Regions from separate parts of the Streptomyces daghestanicus genome, predicted to be linked through region 2. Evidence: predicted binding sites of a transcription regulator. Region 2 holds the regulator's gene; the other holds the start of a gene.
What was found. The regulator HrcA, encoded in region 2, represses chaperone genes, less so after heat shock. The targets are predictions, from matches to a motif close to TTNGCACTCNGNNNNNCNGAGTGCNAA.
Positions count from the first base shown of each region.

Region 1: the regulator HrcA is predicted to act here: its motif matches at 1,748-1,774, upstream of groES (co-chaperone GroES).

Region 1 covers NZ_BNDX01000008.1:1,432,297-1,439,660, reverse strand. The annotation lists gene Sdagh_RS15865 (polysaccharide deacetylase family protein) at 34-963, shown strand; gene Sdagh_RS15860 (polysaccharide deacetylase family protein) at 960-1,685, shown strand; gene groES (co-chaperone GroES) at 1,921-2,229, shown strand; gene groL (chaperonin GroEL) at 2,354-3,979, shown strand; gene Sdagh_RS15845 (hypothetical protein) at 4,095-4,811, shown strand; partial or broken gene Sdagh_RS15840 (DUF397 domain-containing protein) at 5,006-5,149, shown strand; gene Sdagh_RS15835 (SDR family NAD(P)-dependent oxidoreductase) at 5,208-5,981, opposite strand; gene Sdagh_RS15830 (MOSC domain-containing protein) at 6,023-6,754, opposite strand; gene Sdagh_RS15825 (LysR family transcriptional regulator) at 6,835-7,364, shown strand, end outside.
Region 2 covers NZ_BNDX01000016.1:715,034-722,397, reverse strand. The annotation lists gene Sdagh_RS29935 (S41 family peptidase) at 1-316, opposite strand, end outside; gene Sdagh_RS29930 (hypothetical protein) at 362-889, opposite strand; gene Sdagh_RS29925 (16S rRNA (uracil(1498)-N(3))-methyltransferase) at 963-1,706, opposite strand; gene Sdagh_RS29920 (nitronate monooxygenase) at 1,703-2,788, opposite strand; gene dnaJ (molecular chaperone DnaJ) at 2,970-4,106, opposite strand; gene hrcA (heat-inducible transcriptional repressor HrcA) at 4,107-5,123, opposite strand; gene Sdagh_RS29905 (MBL fold metallo-hydrolase) at 5,287-6,012, shown strand; gene Sdagh_RS29900 (DUF3097 domain-containing protein) at 6,047-6,859, shown strand; gene hemW (radical SAM family heme chaperone HemW) at 6,994-7,364, opposite strand, start outside.

The DNA.
Region 1 (7,364 bases), on a different contig from region 2:
TTCCCGGACCGGCGGCTGCGAGGATCCGGCACCATGCGAGCAGTAGTACAAAATGACAAAACTAGGGCTTCTCGTACCCGTTACCGGAAGACGCGCGTCCAGGGCGGCCTCGCCGTGCTCGCCGCCGTCGCCGTCCTCGGGGTACCGGGCTGCGCGCGGGACTCCACCGAGGTGCGGTCCGCCCCCGGCCAGCCCCTCCAGGCGCCGCCGGCCCGCGCGCTGGACGCCTACGCCACCAAGCTGCGCGCCGCGCACGCCGCCGCGCAGCGCTGGGGCCTCAAGCGCGCGCCGCTGCCGGCGCCCCCGCCCCCGGCCGAGAAACCGGAGATCCGCACCCGGGCCGGCTTCGAGGTCGACGGTCACACCGAGCGCGGGCTCCCGCCGGTCTTCACCACGATCCCCACCAAGGAGAAGATCGTCTTCCTCACCATCGACGACGGCGGCGAGAAGGACCGCCGGTTCCTGGAGATGATGAGCGAGCTGAACGTCCCGTACACCGCCTTCCTCAGCGACTACCTGGTGAAGGAGGACTACGGCTACTTCAGGACGATGCAGGCCCGCGGGGTCACCCTCAACAACCACACCCTCACCCACCCCTACCTGCCCGGTCTCTCCTACGCCGAGCAGAGGCGCGAGATCTGCGGCATGCAGGAGGTCATCCGCGAGCGGTACGGCAAGCGCCCCGCCGTCTTCCGCCCGCCCTTCGGCAACTACGACCAGGACACCCTGGTCGCCGCGAAGAGCTGCGGCGTCACCCACGTCCCGCTCTGGAACGAGGAGGTCTTCGTCGACCGCTGGGACTACCGCGAGTGGGACCGGGAGATCCACCCCGGCGACATCGTCCTCACCCACTTCCGCGGCGCGAAGGACTGGGACGGCACGATGCCCGACATGGTCCGCCGGTTCCTGGACAAGGTCACCGCCGAGGGGTACGCCGTGGCCCGCCTGGAGGACTACCTGTGACACGCCGGGGCCTCGCCGCGAAAGCCGCCGGCGCCGCCCTGGCCGCCGTCCTGCTCGCCGCCTGCGCCGGGGCCGGCGCCCCCGTCGACCGCACCGGCGGCAAGGCCCCGGAACCGGCCCGGGGAGGCGCGGGCGGCCTGCCGCCGGTCGTCGACCACGTCCCCACCCGCGACCGCGTCGTCTTCCTCACCTACGACGACGGCGCCGAGCGCGACCCCCGCTTCCCCGCCCTCGTCCGCGACCGGCGGCTGCCGGTCACCCTCTTCCTCACCGACACCGTCGCCGGACCGGCGTACGGCCACTTCGCCCGGCTCCGCGCGGTCGGCGCGAGCCTCCAGAACCACACCCTCGACCACCCGGCGCTGCGCGGCCTGCCCCACCTCGGCCAGCGCGCCGAGATCTGCGGACAGCAGCGCAAGCTCAACGCCCGCTTCGGCGTCCGCCCCCGCCTCTTCCGCCCGCCCTACGGCCGCTACGACACGGCCACCCTGCGAGCCGCCGCCGACTGCGGCATCACGGCGGTCGTCCTGTGGCGGGCCGCCCCGGACCCCTCCGGCGCCCTGGCCTTCACCCACGGCGAACCCCGCCTGCGCCCCGGCGACATCATCGCCGTCGACCCGGACCGCCCGAAGGGGACGGCGCTGACGGGACGCACGGAGAAGGTCCTGGAGGAGATCGAGAGACGGGGGCTGCGGGTGGGCCGGCTGGAGGACTACCTGTGACGCCGACCGGCGTCCCCGGCCCCTCCGGCGCCACCCCGAAATCCTCCGACGCGCCGCCGGTATTGGCACTCCGCTTGACCGAGTGCTAACCGCGGTCATAGTCTCAGGTCTGGCACTCCCCTCGGGAGAGTGCCAACACAGCGACGGGCAGGTCCGGCACCCGCGACGACGGATCCACCTGGTCGCCACCTCAGACAGTTAACCCCGTGAGATCTCCGAAGGGGGAGGTCGGATCGTGACGACCGCCAGCTCCAAGGTTGCCATCAAGCCGCTCGAGGACCGCATCGTGGTCCAGCCGCTCGACGCCGAGCAGACCACGGCCTCGGGCCTGGTCATTCCGGACACCGCCAAGGAGAAGCCCCAGGAGGGCGTCGTCCTGGCCGTGGGCCCGGGCCGCTTCGAGGACGGCAACCGTCTTCCGCTCGACGTCTCCGTCGGTGACGTCGTGCTCTACAGCAAGTACGGCGGCACCGAGGTGAAGTACAACGGCGAGGAGTACCTCGTCCTCTCGGCCCGCGACGTCCTCGCGATCATCGAGAAGTAGTTCACCCGAAGCATTTCGCTTCAACGCTTGAAGCTGCGCCCCTGGCTCCCGCCACCACTATGAAGCCGGGCGCCCGGGGCGCAGCGCCGTATACCCCAGATTTCGGAAGAGGGCTCACGCTCCCATGGCGAAGATCCTGAAGTTCGACGAGGACGCCCGTCGCGCCCTCGAGCGCGGCGTCAACAAGCTCGCCGACACGGTCAAGGTGACGATCGGCCCCAAGGGCCGCAACGTCGTCATCGACAAGAAGTTCGGCGCCCCCACCATCACCAACGACGGTGTCACGATCGCCCGCGAGGTCGAGATCGAGGACCCGTACGAGAACCTCGGCGCGCAGCTGGTGAAGGAGGTGGCGACCAAGACCAACGACGTGGCGGGTGACGGTACGACCACCGCCACCGTGCTCGCCCAGGCGCTGGTCCGCGAGGGCCTGAAGAACGTCGCGGCCGGTGCCTCCCCGGCGCTGCTGAAGAAGGGCATCGACGCGGCCGTCAAGGCGGTCTCCGACGACCTTCTCGCCACCGCCCGCCCGATCGACGAGAAGTCCGACATCGCCGCCGTCGCCGCGCTCTCCGCGCAGGACAGCCAGGTCGGCGAGCTGATCGCCGAGGCGATGGACAAGGTCGGCAAGGACGGTGTCATCACCGTCGAGGAGTCCAACACCTTCGGCCTGGAGCTGGACTTCACCGAGGGCATGGCCTTCGACAAGGGCTACCTGTCGCCGTACTTCGTGACGGACCAGGAGCGCATGGAGGCCGTCCTGGAGGACGCCTACATCCTGATCAACCAGGGCAAGATCTCCTCCATCACGGACCTGCTGCCGCTGCTGGAGAAGGTCATCCAGGCCAACTCCTCCAAGCCGCTGCTGATCATCGCCGAGGACGTCGAGGGCGAGGCCCTCTCCACCCTGGTGGTCAACAAGATCCGCGGCACCTTCAACGCCGTCGCGGTGAAGGCCCCCGGCTTCGGTGACCGCCGCAAGGCGATGCTCCAGGACATGGCGGTCCTCACCGGCGCCACGGTCATCTCCGAGGAGGTCGGCCTCAAGCTCGACCAGGTCGGCCTGGAGGTGCTCGGCACCGCCCGCCGCATCACCGTCACCAAGGACGACACCACCATCGTCGACGGCGCCGGTGACAAGGCGGACGTCGAGGGCCGCGTCAACCAGATCAAGGCCGAGATCGAGGCCACGGACTCCGACTGGGACCGCGAGAAGCTCCAGGAGCGCCTCGCCAAGCTGGCCGGCGGCGTGTGCGTGATCAAGGTCGGCGCCGCCACCGAGGTGGAGCTGAAGGAGCGCAAGCACCGTCTGGAGGACGCCATCTCCGCGACCCGCGCCGCGGTCGAGGAGGGCATCGTCTCCGGTGGTGGCTCCGCGCTGGTCCACGCCGTCAAGGTCCTGGAGGGCAACCTCGGCAAGACCGGCGACGAGGCCACGGGTGTCGCGGTCGTCCGCCGCGCCGCCGTCGAGCCGCTGCGCTGGATCGCGGAGAACGCCGGCCTGGAGGGTTACGTCATCACCTCCAAGGTCGCCGAGCTGGACAAGGGCCAGGGCTTCAACGCCGCCACCGGCGAGTACGGCGACCTGGTCAAGGCCGGCGTCATCGACCCGGTGAAGGTCACCCGCTCCGCCCTGGAGAACGCCGCCTCCATCGCCTCCCTCCTCCTGACGACCGAGACCCTGGTCGTCGAGAAGAAGGAAGAGGAAGAGCCGGCCGCCGCGGGCCACAGCCACGGCCACAGCCACTGAGGCTCTCCCAGCCCACGCCGGTGCCCGGCACCCCCTCGGGGGTGCCGGGCACCGGCGCGTTGTCAGTGGGCTCGGGCATCCTGTGCGGCAGGGAACCGAGGAGGGGAAGGCCCACGTGGAGAGCGACCCGCACGGCCACGCCCGCGCACTGCCCCCGCCCCCCGTGCCCAAGGAGCGGGCCGGGACCGGGCGGGCGGCCCGGGAGCCGCGGGAGCACGCCGCCGAGGTCGGCCGCCCGCACCGCGAGCGCTGGGAATGGGGTGGCCGCCCGCCCAGCGCGGCGCTGCGCGGCGTCGGGGGCAACGTCCTCGGGCTGCTGCGCTTCGACCCCGGCCTGGTGCACGCGCTGGACGCGGCCGGCCCCGGGGTCCAGCGGCGGGTGGCGGTACGGGCCGCCCACCGGGCCTGCGAGGCGGCGGGCCTGACCGGCCTGCCCTGGATCGCGCGGGCGCTCACCGCCCTCGACGCGGGGCGCCCGCTTCCCCCGCCCTTCGGTGACCACGACGCGATGTTCGCCGCGCTGCGCGCCGACCCCCGGGTCCCGGACCGGTCCGTCCTCGAGGCGGTCCCCCCGGAGCGACCGCCGTACCGCCCGCCCGAGCCCGGCCCCCGGGGGCGGACCGTCGTGACGGTCCAGCCGGCGCGCCTGCCCCGGCCTCCCCACCTGATCTCCCAGCCCCACTACGCCCTCCCCGCCCTGCCGGCCGCCGCCGACCCCCACCCGCTGCGGGCGGCCCTGGACGCGGTCTGGCACGCGCTCAACACAGAGGGCGAGCACTACCCGCGGCTGCTGGCGGAGGTCCGCTCGGCATGCGGGCTGCCCGGACGGTGACCTGGGCCCACACCGTCCGGACCGCCCTTGGCCGGTCGCGGCAGGCACTCCCCGCGGCTGTTGCCGACCTCGATCCGCACGGAACCGAGGTCGCCGGCGGTGACCACGCGCAGCCCGGCCTCCCGGCCCGGCACCCGGCCGTGGGCCGCCCCACGTCCCGCGCTGCTGGGCCGCCCTGAACCAAGAGCAGCCGCGGTGCCGGTAAGGGCGGTGACCGCGCCGAGGCCGCGACCACGGGGCCGACCGCGGTACGCGACTCCAAGCGCCCCGGCGGCGCCCACCTCTCTGTCGGCGCCGGTCAGTGGGCGGCGTTCGCGCGGAGGGCGGCGCGCGGCTGACACGGAGACGGGAGGGGCCGCCGGCCGCCCGGCCGCCCCTCCCCGGCCCGTGCTCCCGTCACTGCGGCCCGTACTTCCGTCCCGTCCGCGAGCTGATCGACCCCAGCACCCCGCGCGGCACCAGCTTCGCCGCGCCCATCAGGGCCTTGTAGCGGGGGTCCGGGATGGACAGGGTCTTGCCGCGGGCCAGGTCGTCCAGGGCCGCCGCGACCAGCTTGTCGGCGTCCAGCCACATCCAGTTCGGGATGCTGTCCGTGCCCATCCCGGCCCGCTCGTGGAACTCCGTCCGCACGAAACCGGGGCACAGCGCCATCAGCCGTACGCCGCTGCCCGCCAGGTCCTTCGCCGCGCCCTGCGTGAACTGCACGACCCACGCCTTGGACGCGCCGTACGTGCCGCGCGGCAGGAAGGCCGCCACCGAGGCCACGTTGACCACGCCGCCGCGCCCCCGGGCCCGCATCGCCCCGGCCGCCGCCGACGTCAGCCGCAGCACCGCCTCGCAGTGCACCTTGAGCATCCGCAGCTCATCGGCCATGGAGACGTCGAGATAGCGGCCCTTGTTGCCGAACCCGGCATTGTTGACCAGCAGGTCGACGGGGTTCTTGCGGTCGCCCAGCCGGGCGGCCACCGTCTCGATGCCCGCGTCCTCGGCCAGGTCGGCGGTGAGCACCTCGGCCTCGATGCCGTGCCGGTCGTGCAGTTCGGTCGCCTGCTCGCGCAGCCGGTCGGTGCTCCGGGCGACCAGCACCAGGTCGTGCCCGTCGGCCGCCAGCCGTCGCGCGAACGCGGCGCCGATGCCTGAGGTCGATCCGGTAATCAATGCCGTTGTCATGACGCAAGGTTAGTGACCCGGACTGTCGGCGTCCGGTTCGCTCACCGAGCCTCCGTCCGGTGAAGCGCGGGTGAAGGGACGGCAGGCGCTCCCGGAGCCGGGCCCCGGGGAACCGCCCGGGACGCCTCCACGTACGCCCGCGCCTTCGCCAGCGCCACCGGGTGCAGCGCGTCCCCCGCCGCCAGCAGCCGCGGCAGCAGCGCCCGTTCGGTCGTCACCGCGCGGAACTGGAGGGCCACCGTCACCTCGTGACCGGGCCGGTGCACCACCTCGACCGGATCGCCCGCCCGCACCTCGCCGGGCTCGATCACCCGCAGGTACGCGCCGGGCGCGGCGGCCCGCGTGAACCGCCTCACCCACTGCTTCTCACCCAGATGGCCCTGGAAGGTGCGGCAGGGGATGCGGCCGCTGGTCACCTCCAGCAGGGGCCCGCCGCCGATCCGCCAGTGCTCGCCGATCAGCGCGCCGGAGACGTCCAGACCCACCGTGGTGAGGTTCTCGCCGAACACGCCGGCGCGCAGCGGGCGCCCCAGCTCGCGCTCCCAGTCGTCCAGGTCCTCGCGGGCCACCGCGTACACCGCCTGGTGCTCCCCGCCGTGGTGGCGGGTGTCGCAGACCGTGTCCCCGGCGACGCCGCTCGCCCCGTCCGGCCCCGGGGCCGCGATCCGCACCGGCCCGTCGGCCGGCCGCTTGTCGATGCCCGTGATCCCCCGCGGATGGTCCGTGTACGGCACGGTCGCGGGGCGGCCCAGATTCACCGAGAGAAGCCTCATGACGGCACGGTAGAAGAGGCCGGTCAAAGCGTCGACGCATTTTTCGCCGTCGGGTCAAAGAGTCGCTTATCCTCGGTCGGGTGATCGAGGCTCGTCATCTCCGTGTACTGCGCGCCGTGGCCGCCACCGGTTCCTTCTCGGCGGCCGGCCGCGAGCTGGGCTGCACCCAGCCCGCCGTCAGCCAGCAGATGAAGGCCCTGGAGGCGTCCGTCGGCACCCCCCTGCTCGTCCGCGGCCAGCGCGACATGCGGCTGACCCAGGCCGGCGAGGCACTGGTCCGGCACGCCGCGGGCATCCTCGCCGGGCTCACCGCGGCGGAGGAGGAGGTCGCCGCCATCGCGGGACTGCGCGCCGGCCGGGTCCGCCTGGTCTCCTTCCCCAGCGGCAGCTCCACCCTCGTACCGGCCGCGCTCGCCGCGCTGCGCGCCGCGCACCCCGGCACCCGCGTCTCCCTCACGGAGGCCGAGCCCCCCGCCTCCGTCGAACTGCTGCGCGAGGGCGACTGCGACGTGGCGCTCACTTTCCGTTACGAAGGTGCGGCGGGCGGCGTCGAGGAGTGGGACGACCTCGTGGTCCGGCCGCTGCTCGGCGACCGGCTGGTGGCGCTGGT
Region 2 (7,364 bases):
CCAGCACCCGGCCGTCCGGGAGCCAGCCGCGGACCTGTGTCCTGAGGCTCCCCCAGTACGTCAGGCGCCGGGACGGGCCGCCGTCGACGGGCGCGACGTGCACCTCGGGGGCGCCGTCCCGGGTGGAGGTCCAGGCGACGGTGGTGCCGTCGGGCGAGATACGCGGCTGGGTGACGGGGGTGTTGTCGGCGCTGACCCGCCAGGCCCGTCCCCCGTCGAGGGGCGCGAGCCACACGTCGTCCTCGGCGGTGAAGGCGGTCAACTCGCCGTGCGGGTGCGGGAACCGGAGGTAGGCAGGGGCTGCGGACTGAGTCACCCCCTCACCCTAAGCAGCGGCGGCGGCACCGGACAGGGGTTTGGATCACTTGCCCTCGGGCCAGCAGTCGGGGCGGCCCTGGCAGTAGACGGTCCTGGTGACGGTCACGGTGACGGTGGGCCGGGGTCCGGTCCGGCTCGGGTCGCTCACGGGCGGGGTGGGGGTGGCGTCGCAGTTCCCCAGCCCGCTGACCCGGAACCGCTGCCTGCCGTCCACCTTCGCGGTGAGCTCCCCGCGGACGCAGGCGCCCTCGACGACGCGGGTGACGTGGCCGTCGACGGTGATGTCCTCGCCGTCGTCGGTCTGCCCCTCGCAGTCGACCCGCGCGACGGTCCGCTCCCCCGCCGAGGGGCTGGCGCCCTCGTCGTAGGACGCGTTGCAGGTCATCCACCGCACTCCGGTGTCCCGCCGCTCCAGTTCGCGGGTGACCACCTGGTCGGTGGTGTACGCCACCGTCGCGGAGTTGAGCCCCGCGGTGGGATCGCAGGCCACGACGGAGCCGGCGGCCACCACGACCAGTCCGGCGGCCAGCACTCCGCGCCGCCCCTGCCGGATACGCCTCGTTGCCCCCATGCCGGTCAGCGTGCCACCGAACCGGGGCGGGGCGGTAGGGCGCATACGGCCACTCCGCACCACCCCGGCGGGGTCAGCCCCAGCGCCCCGTGCGGCCCAGCAGCAGGGCGGCGGCGGCCGTGCCGGCGGTCGAGGTGCGCAGCACGGTCGGGCCGAGGACGTACGGCCGGGCGCCCGCCCGGGTGAAGAGGGCCAGCTCCTCCGGGGAGACGCCGCCCTCGGGGCCGACGACCAGGACGATCTCGCCCTCGGCGGGGAGGTCGGCGGTGGCCAGCGGGAGGTCGCCGCTCTCGTGGAGCACGGCGGCGAAGCCCGCGCCGGCCAGCAGCGCGGCGACCCGCTGGGTCGTGGCCGCGTCCGCGACCTCGGGGAACCGGACCCGGCGGGACTGCTTGCCGGCCTCCCGGGCGGTGGCCCGCCACTTGGCGAGGGCCTTCAGGCCGCGGTCGCCCTTCCACTGGGTGATGCAGCGGGACGCGGCCCACGGCACGATCGCGTCGACGCCGACCTCGGTCATCGTCTCCACGGCGAGTTCGCCGCGGTCGCCCTTGGGGAGGGCCTGGACGACGGTGATCCGGGGCGCGGGCGCGGGCTCCTCGTGGACGCTCTCCAGGCCCGTGACGACCAGCCGGTCCTTGCCCTCGGCGGCCTTGACGACGCCGTCCGCCCAGTGTCCGCGCCCGTCGGTGAGGACGACGTCCTCGCCGGGGCGCAGCCGCTTGACGGAGACGGCGTGCCGTCCCTCGGGGCCGTCCACGACACACTCCCCGCCGGGCAGGACGTCGAGGGAGTCGACCACGAACACCGGCGCGGTCATCGGCCCGCACCTCCCGTCGCGTACCGCGACAACGCGGCGCCGGCGGCGGCGAGTTCGGCCACCAGCACCTCCACCAGCCGTCCGGCGGGCAGGTCGCGGGCGAGCCGGTGGCCCTGCCCCGCCCACAGGGCCAGGCCCTGCGCGTCACCCGCCTGGGCCGCGGCCTTGCGCAGCGGCGCGGTGAGGTGGTGGACGTCCGGGTAGGCGGCGGGGGCGTACGGGCCGTGCTCGCGCAGGAAGCGGTTGACCAGGCCGCGGGCGGGCCGCCCGGAGAAGGCCCGGGTCAGCGCCGTACGGACGAAGAGCGGGTTGGTCAGCGCCGCCTTGTGCAGGGCGTGCGCGCCGGACTCGGGGGTGGCGAGGAAGGCGGTGCCGAGCTGGGCCGCGCCCGCGCCGGCCGCGAGGACCGCGGCGACCTGGCCGCCGTTCATCAGGCCGCCGGCGGCGATCACCGGCAGGCCCACCGCCTCGCGGACCTGGGCGAGCAGGGACAGCAGTCCCGTCCCGGCGCCGTCCGCCTCCGGCAGGTCCCGGTGGGTGCCCTGGTGGCCGCCGGCCTCCACGCCCTGCGCGATCACCGCGTCGGCGCCGCACTCCTCGACGGCCCGCGCCTCCTCGGCGGTGGTGGCGGTGACCAGGACGAAGGTGCCGACGCGGTGCAGGGCGTCGACCACCTCGCGGGCGGGGACGCCGAAGTGGAACGACACCACAGGTACGGGGTTGTCGAGGAGGACGGCGAGCTTGGTCTCGTAGCCGTCGTCCCGGCCGCTGTCCGGATCGCCCAGTTCCGTCTCGTACCAGGCGGCCTCGCCGGCCAGCTGGTGGGCGTAGACACCGACGGCGGCGGGGTCGGCGGTCTCCGGCTGCGGCAGGAAGAGGTTCACCCCGAACGGGCGGCCGGTCAGGCTCCGCAGCTGCTTGATCTCCTGGTACATCCCGTCGGGCGTCTTGTACCCGGCGGCCAGGAACCCGAGCCCGCCCGCCTCGCAGACGGCGGCGGCGAGGCGGGGCACGGAGACGCCGCCCGCCATGGGGGCCTGCACGATCGGGTACGGGAAGAGATCGGTCAGCGCGGAGGACATGACCGCATCGTGCCACGTCCCCCGGACAGCGCCGAATCCGCCCGCCCGGCGGCTCCGCACCCGCGCGCGCCCGGGCCCGGCGCCCGCCGGCCGCCTCGTCCGACCTGCGGCGACGGGCCCGTCGGCCGGGGCGTGCCCCCGGCCGCGGCGGAGCGCCCGCCCCGGCCGGACGCCGGTGGCCTCAGCGGCCGTTGAAGGCGTCCTTCAGCCGGGAGAACAGGCCCTGCTGCCCCGGCTGGAACTGGCCCTGGGGCCGCTCCTCGCCGCGCAGCTTGGCCAGTTCGCGCAGCACGCGCTCCTGGTCGGGGTCGAGCTTGGACGGGGTCTGCACCTCGACGTGGACGATGAGGTCGCCCCGGCCGCCGCCGCGCAGGTGGGTGACGCCCCGGCCGTGCAGCGGGATCGACTGGCCGGACTGGGTGCCCGGCCGGATGTCGACCTCCTCCAGGCCGTCCAGCGTCTCCAGCGGCACCTTGGTGCCGAGGGCCGCCGCCGTCATCGGCAGGGTGACCGTGCAGTGCAGGTCGTCGCCCCGGCGCTGGAACTGGGAGTGCGGCAGCTCGTGGATCTCGACGTACAGGTCGCCGGCCGGGCCGCCGCCGGGGCCGACCTCGCCCTCGCCGGCGAGCTGGATGCGGGTGCCGTTGTCGACGCCGGCCGGGATCTTCACCGTCAGGGTGCGCCGCGAGCGGATGCGGCCGTCACCGGCGCACTCCGGGCACGGCGTCGGCACCACCGTGCCGAAGCCCTGGCACTGGGGGCAGGGCCGGGAGGTCATGACCTGGCCCAGGAAGGACCGGGTGACCTGCGACACCTCACCGCGGCCGCGGCACATGTCGCAGGTCTGCGCCGACGTGCCGGGCGCGGCCCCCTCGCCGTTGCAGGTGTTGCAGACGACGGCCGTGTCGACCTGGATGTCCTTGGTCGTGCCGAAGGCCGCCTCGTCCAGCTCGACCTCGATGCGGATCATGGCGTCCTGGCCGCGGCGGGTGCGCGAGCGCGGTCCGCGCTGCGACGCCGTGCCGAAGAAGGCGTCCATGATGTCCGAGAAGTTCCCGAAGCCGCCCGCGCCGAAGCCGCCGGCGCCCGCGCCGCCGCTCTGCGACAAGGGATCGCCGCCGAGGTCGTAGACCTGCTTCTTCTGCGGGTCCGACAGCACCTCGTAGGCGGCGTTGATCTCCTTGAACCGCTCCTGGGTCTTCGGATCGGGGTTGACGTCCGGATGCAGCTCGCGGGCGAGCCTCCGGAACGCCTTCTTGATCTCGTCCTGAGAAGCGTCGCGGCGCACGCCGAGCACGGCGTAGTAGTCCGTGGCCACCTATGACTCCGCCAGGATCTGTCCGACGTACCGTGCCACTGCGCGTACCGCTCCCATCGTTCCCGGGTAGTCCATGCGGGTCGGTCCGACCACGCCGAGCTTGGCAACCGCCTCGCCGCCCGAACCGTAGCCCACCGACACGACGGACGTGGAGTTGAGTCCTTCATGGGCGTTCTCATGACCGATTCGCACGGTCACGCCCGCATCCTTCGCCTCGCCGAGCAGCTTCAGGAGCACCACCTGCTCCTCCAGCGCCTCCAGCACCGGCCGGATCGTGAGGGGGAAGTCATGGCCGAAGCGGGTCAGATTGGCGGTGCCGCCGATCATCAGCCGCTCCTCGTTCTCCTCGACCAGGGTCTCCAGCAGGGTGGAGAGCACCGTCGAGACCGTACCGCGGTCCTCCGCCTCGAAGGCGTCCGGGAGGTCCTCCACGAGCGTGGGCACGTCCGTGAACCGGCGGCCCGCGACCCGGCTGTTGAGCCGCGCCCGCAGATCCGCCACCGCGGTCTCGCCGAACGGCGCCGGGCAGTCCACCATCCGCTGCTCCACCCGCCCGGTGTCCGTGATCAGCACGAGCATCAGGCGGGCCGGCGCCAGGGAGAGCAGCTCCACGTGGCGCACGGTCGAGCGGGTCAGCGACGGGTACTGCACCACGGCGACCTGCCGGGTGAGCTGCGCCAGCAGCCGCACCGTGCGGGCCACGACGTCGTCGAGGTCGACGGCGCCCTCCAGGAAGTTCTGGATCGCGCGCCGCTCGGGGCCGGTCATCGGCTTGACCCCGGCGAGCTTGTCGACGAACAGCCGGTAGCCCTTGTCGGTCGGGATGCGCCCGGCGCTGGTGTGCGGCTGGGCGATGAACCCCTCCTCCTCCAGCGCCGCCATGTCGTTGCGCACGGTCGCCGGGGAGACGCCCAGGGCGTGCCGCTCGGTCAGGGCCTTGGAGCCGACCGGCTCCTCGGTGCCGACGTAGTCCTGGACGATGGCGCGCAGCACCTGGAGCCTGCGTTCACTGAGCATTCGCGCACACCTCCAGAAGCCGTCTGCCCGGATTCCCTCCTGGCACTCAACCACTGCGAGTGCCAGACTTCCCCGGCCCAGTGTACGGCCGTGGGGTACGCCCCCGGCAAGGCCGGGCCCGCGCTGCCGTCCCCGAGGGGTCCGCACCGCTAGCGTCGCCGCCATGACCGTGACTTGGGAAGAGCTGGGATGGGAGCGGGTGGCGGCCGGGGTGGGGCGGCACCGGCTGCCGGTGTGGGACTGCACGGCCGGCCTGGTGGTCGGCGCGGGGGCCGCGCTGCTGATCGACGCGGGGTCGAGCCTCGGCGAGGGCGCGCGGCTGCGGGCGGAGGCGCAGGCGCTCGCGGGTCACCGTGTGACGCATCTCGCGCTGACCCATCCGCACTTCGACCACGTCTTCGGGGCGGCGGCGTTCGCGGACGCGGAGGTGTTCGGCGCGGCCGGCGCGGAGACGGCGCTGGGCGCCGGGCGGGAGGCGCTGCGCGCGGACGCGGTGGCCAACGGGCTGGACCGGCGGCGCGCGGAGGAGGCGGTGGACGCGCTCACCGCCGTCCGCCACCCGGTGTCCGGGGAGCGGACCCTCGACCTGGGCGGCGGCCGGCAGGTGCTGCTGGCCGACGTGGGGCCGGGGCACACCGCGCACGACCTGGCGGTGCTGGTGCCGGGCAGCCCGGAGGTCGTCTTCTGCGGGGATCTGGTGGAGGAGTCCGGCGAGCCGCAGGCGGGCCCCGACGCGCTGCCGGGGCAGTGGCCCGCGGCACTGGACCGGCTGCTCCGCCTGGGCGGCGAGGACGCGCTGTACGTGCCGGGGCACGGGGCGGTGGTGGACGCGGCGTTCGTGCGGGCCCAACGGGACGCCCTGGCCGCGCGGTTCGGCGTGTCGCGCTGATCGCGTCCGGGACGTTCCTCGTATCGTCGGCAGAATGCGCCAGTACTCCGCCGATCTCACTCCCCCGTGGAAGAAACCGCAGCCCGCGCCGGAGGTGCCGGCCGATCCCGGCCTCGTGGTCGAGGAGCCCGGCACCGGGTTCTGCGGCGCGGTGACCGGGTGCGAGGCGGGCACCGTGACGCTGGAGGACCGCTTCGGCAAGCGCCGCGTCTTCCCGCTGGAGCCGCGCGGGTTCCTGCTGGAGGGCCGGGTGGTGACCCTGGTCAAGCCCTCACCGGGTCCGGTACGGCCGTCCCGTACGGCGTCCGGTTCGGTGGCCGTGCCCGGGGCGCGGGCCCGGGTGGCCCGCGCCGGGAGGATCTACGTCGAGGGGCGGCACGACGCCGAGCTGGTCGAGAAGGTGTGGGGCGACGACCTGCGGATCGAGGGGGTGGTCGTCGAGTACCTGGAGGGCGTGGACGACCTGCCGTCGATCGTGTCCGCCTTCGCGCCCGGTCCCGACGCCCGGCTCGGCGTCCTGGTGGACCACCTGGTGCCGGGGTCGAAGGAGTGGCGGATCGCCCAGGCGGTGACGAGCGAGCACGCGCTGGTCGTCGGCCACCCGTACATCGACGTCTGGGAGGCGGTGAAACCGGCCTCCGTGGGCATCGCCGCCTGGCCCCGGGTGCCGCGCGGCCAGGACTGGAAGACGGGGGTCTGCCGGGCCCTGGGCTGGCCCGAGAACACGGGCGCGGCCTGGCAGCACATCCTGGGGCGGGTGCGGTCGTACAAGGACCTGGAGCCGGAGCTGCTGGGCCGGGTCGAGGAGCTGATCGACTTCGTGACGGCACCCGCGGACGACGGCTAGGGCCGGTCGTTCGGATCACGCCGCGGACGCGGGGCCTGGCACGCGCACCTGCCGCGTTGTCGTCACTCGCCGGCGCGAGGAAGGCCCAGCCGATTCCCCGCGACCTGATCCGAACGACAGGCCCCAGAGCGGGGTCAGTCCACCAGGTCCCGCACCACCGCGTCCGCCAGCAGCCGGCCCCGCAGGGTCAGCACGGCCCGGCCCTCCTCGTACGGCCCCGGCTGGAGGAGTCCGTCCGACAGGGCCCGGCGGGAGGCCGCGAGGCCGGCCTCGTGGAGGAGGGACAGGGGCACGCCCTCGCGCAGGCGCAGCTCCAGCAGGACGCGCTCGACCCGCCGGTCCTCGTCGGTGAGGACCTCGCGCCCGGCGCCCGGGGAGCGCCCCTGCGCCAGCGCCGCCGCGTACGCGCCGGGGTGCTTGACGTTCCACCAGCGCACGCCGCCCACGTGGGAGTGGGCGCCCGGCCCGGCGCCCCACCAGTCGGCGCCGCGCCAGTACAGCTCGT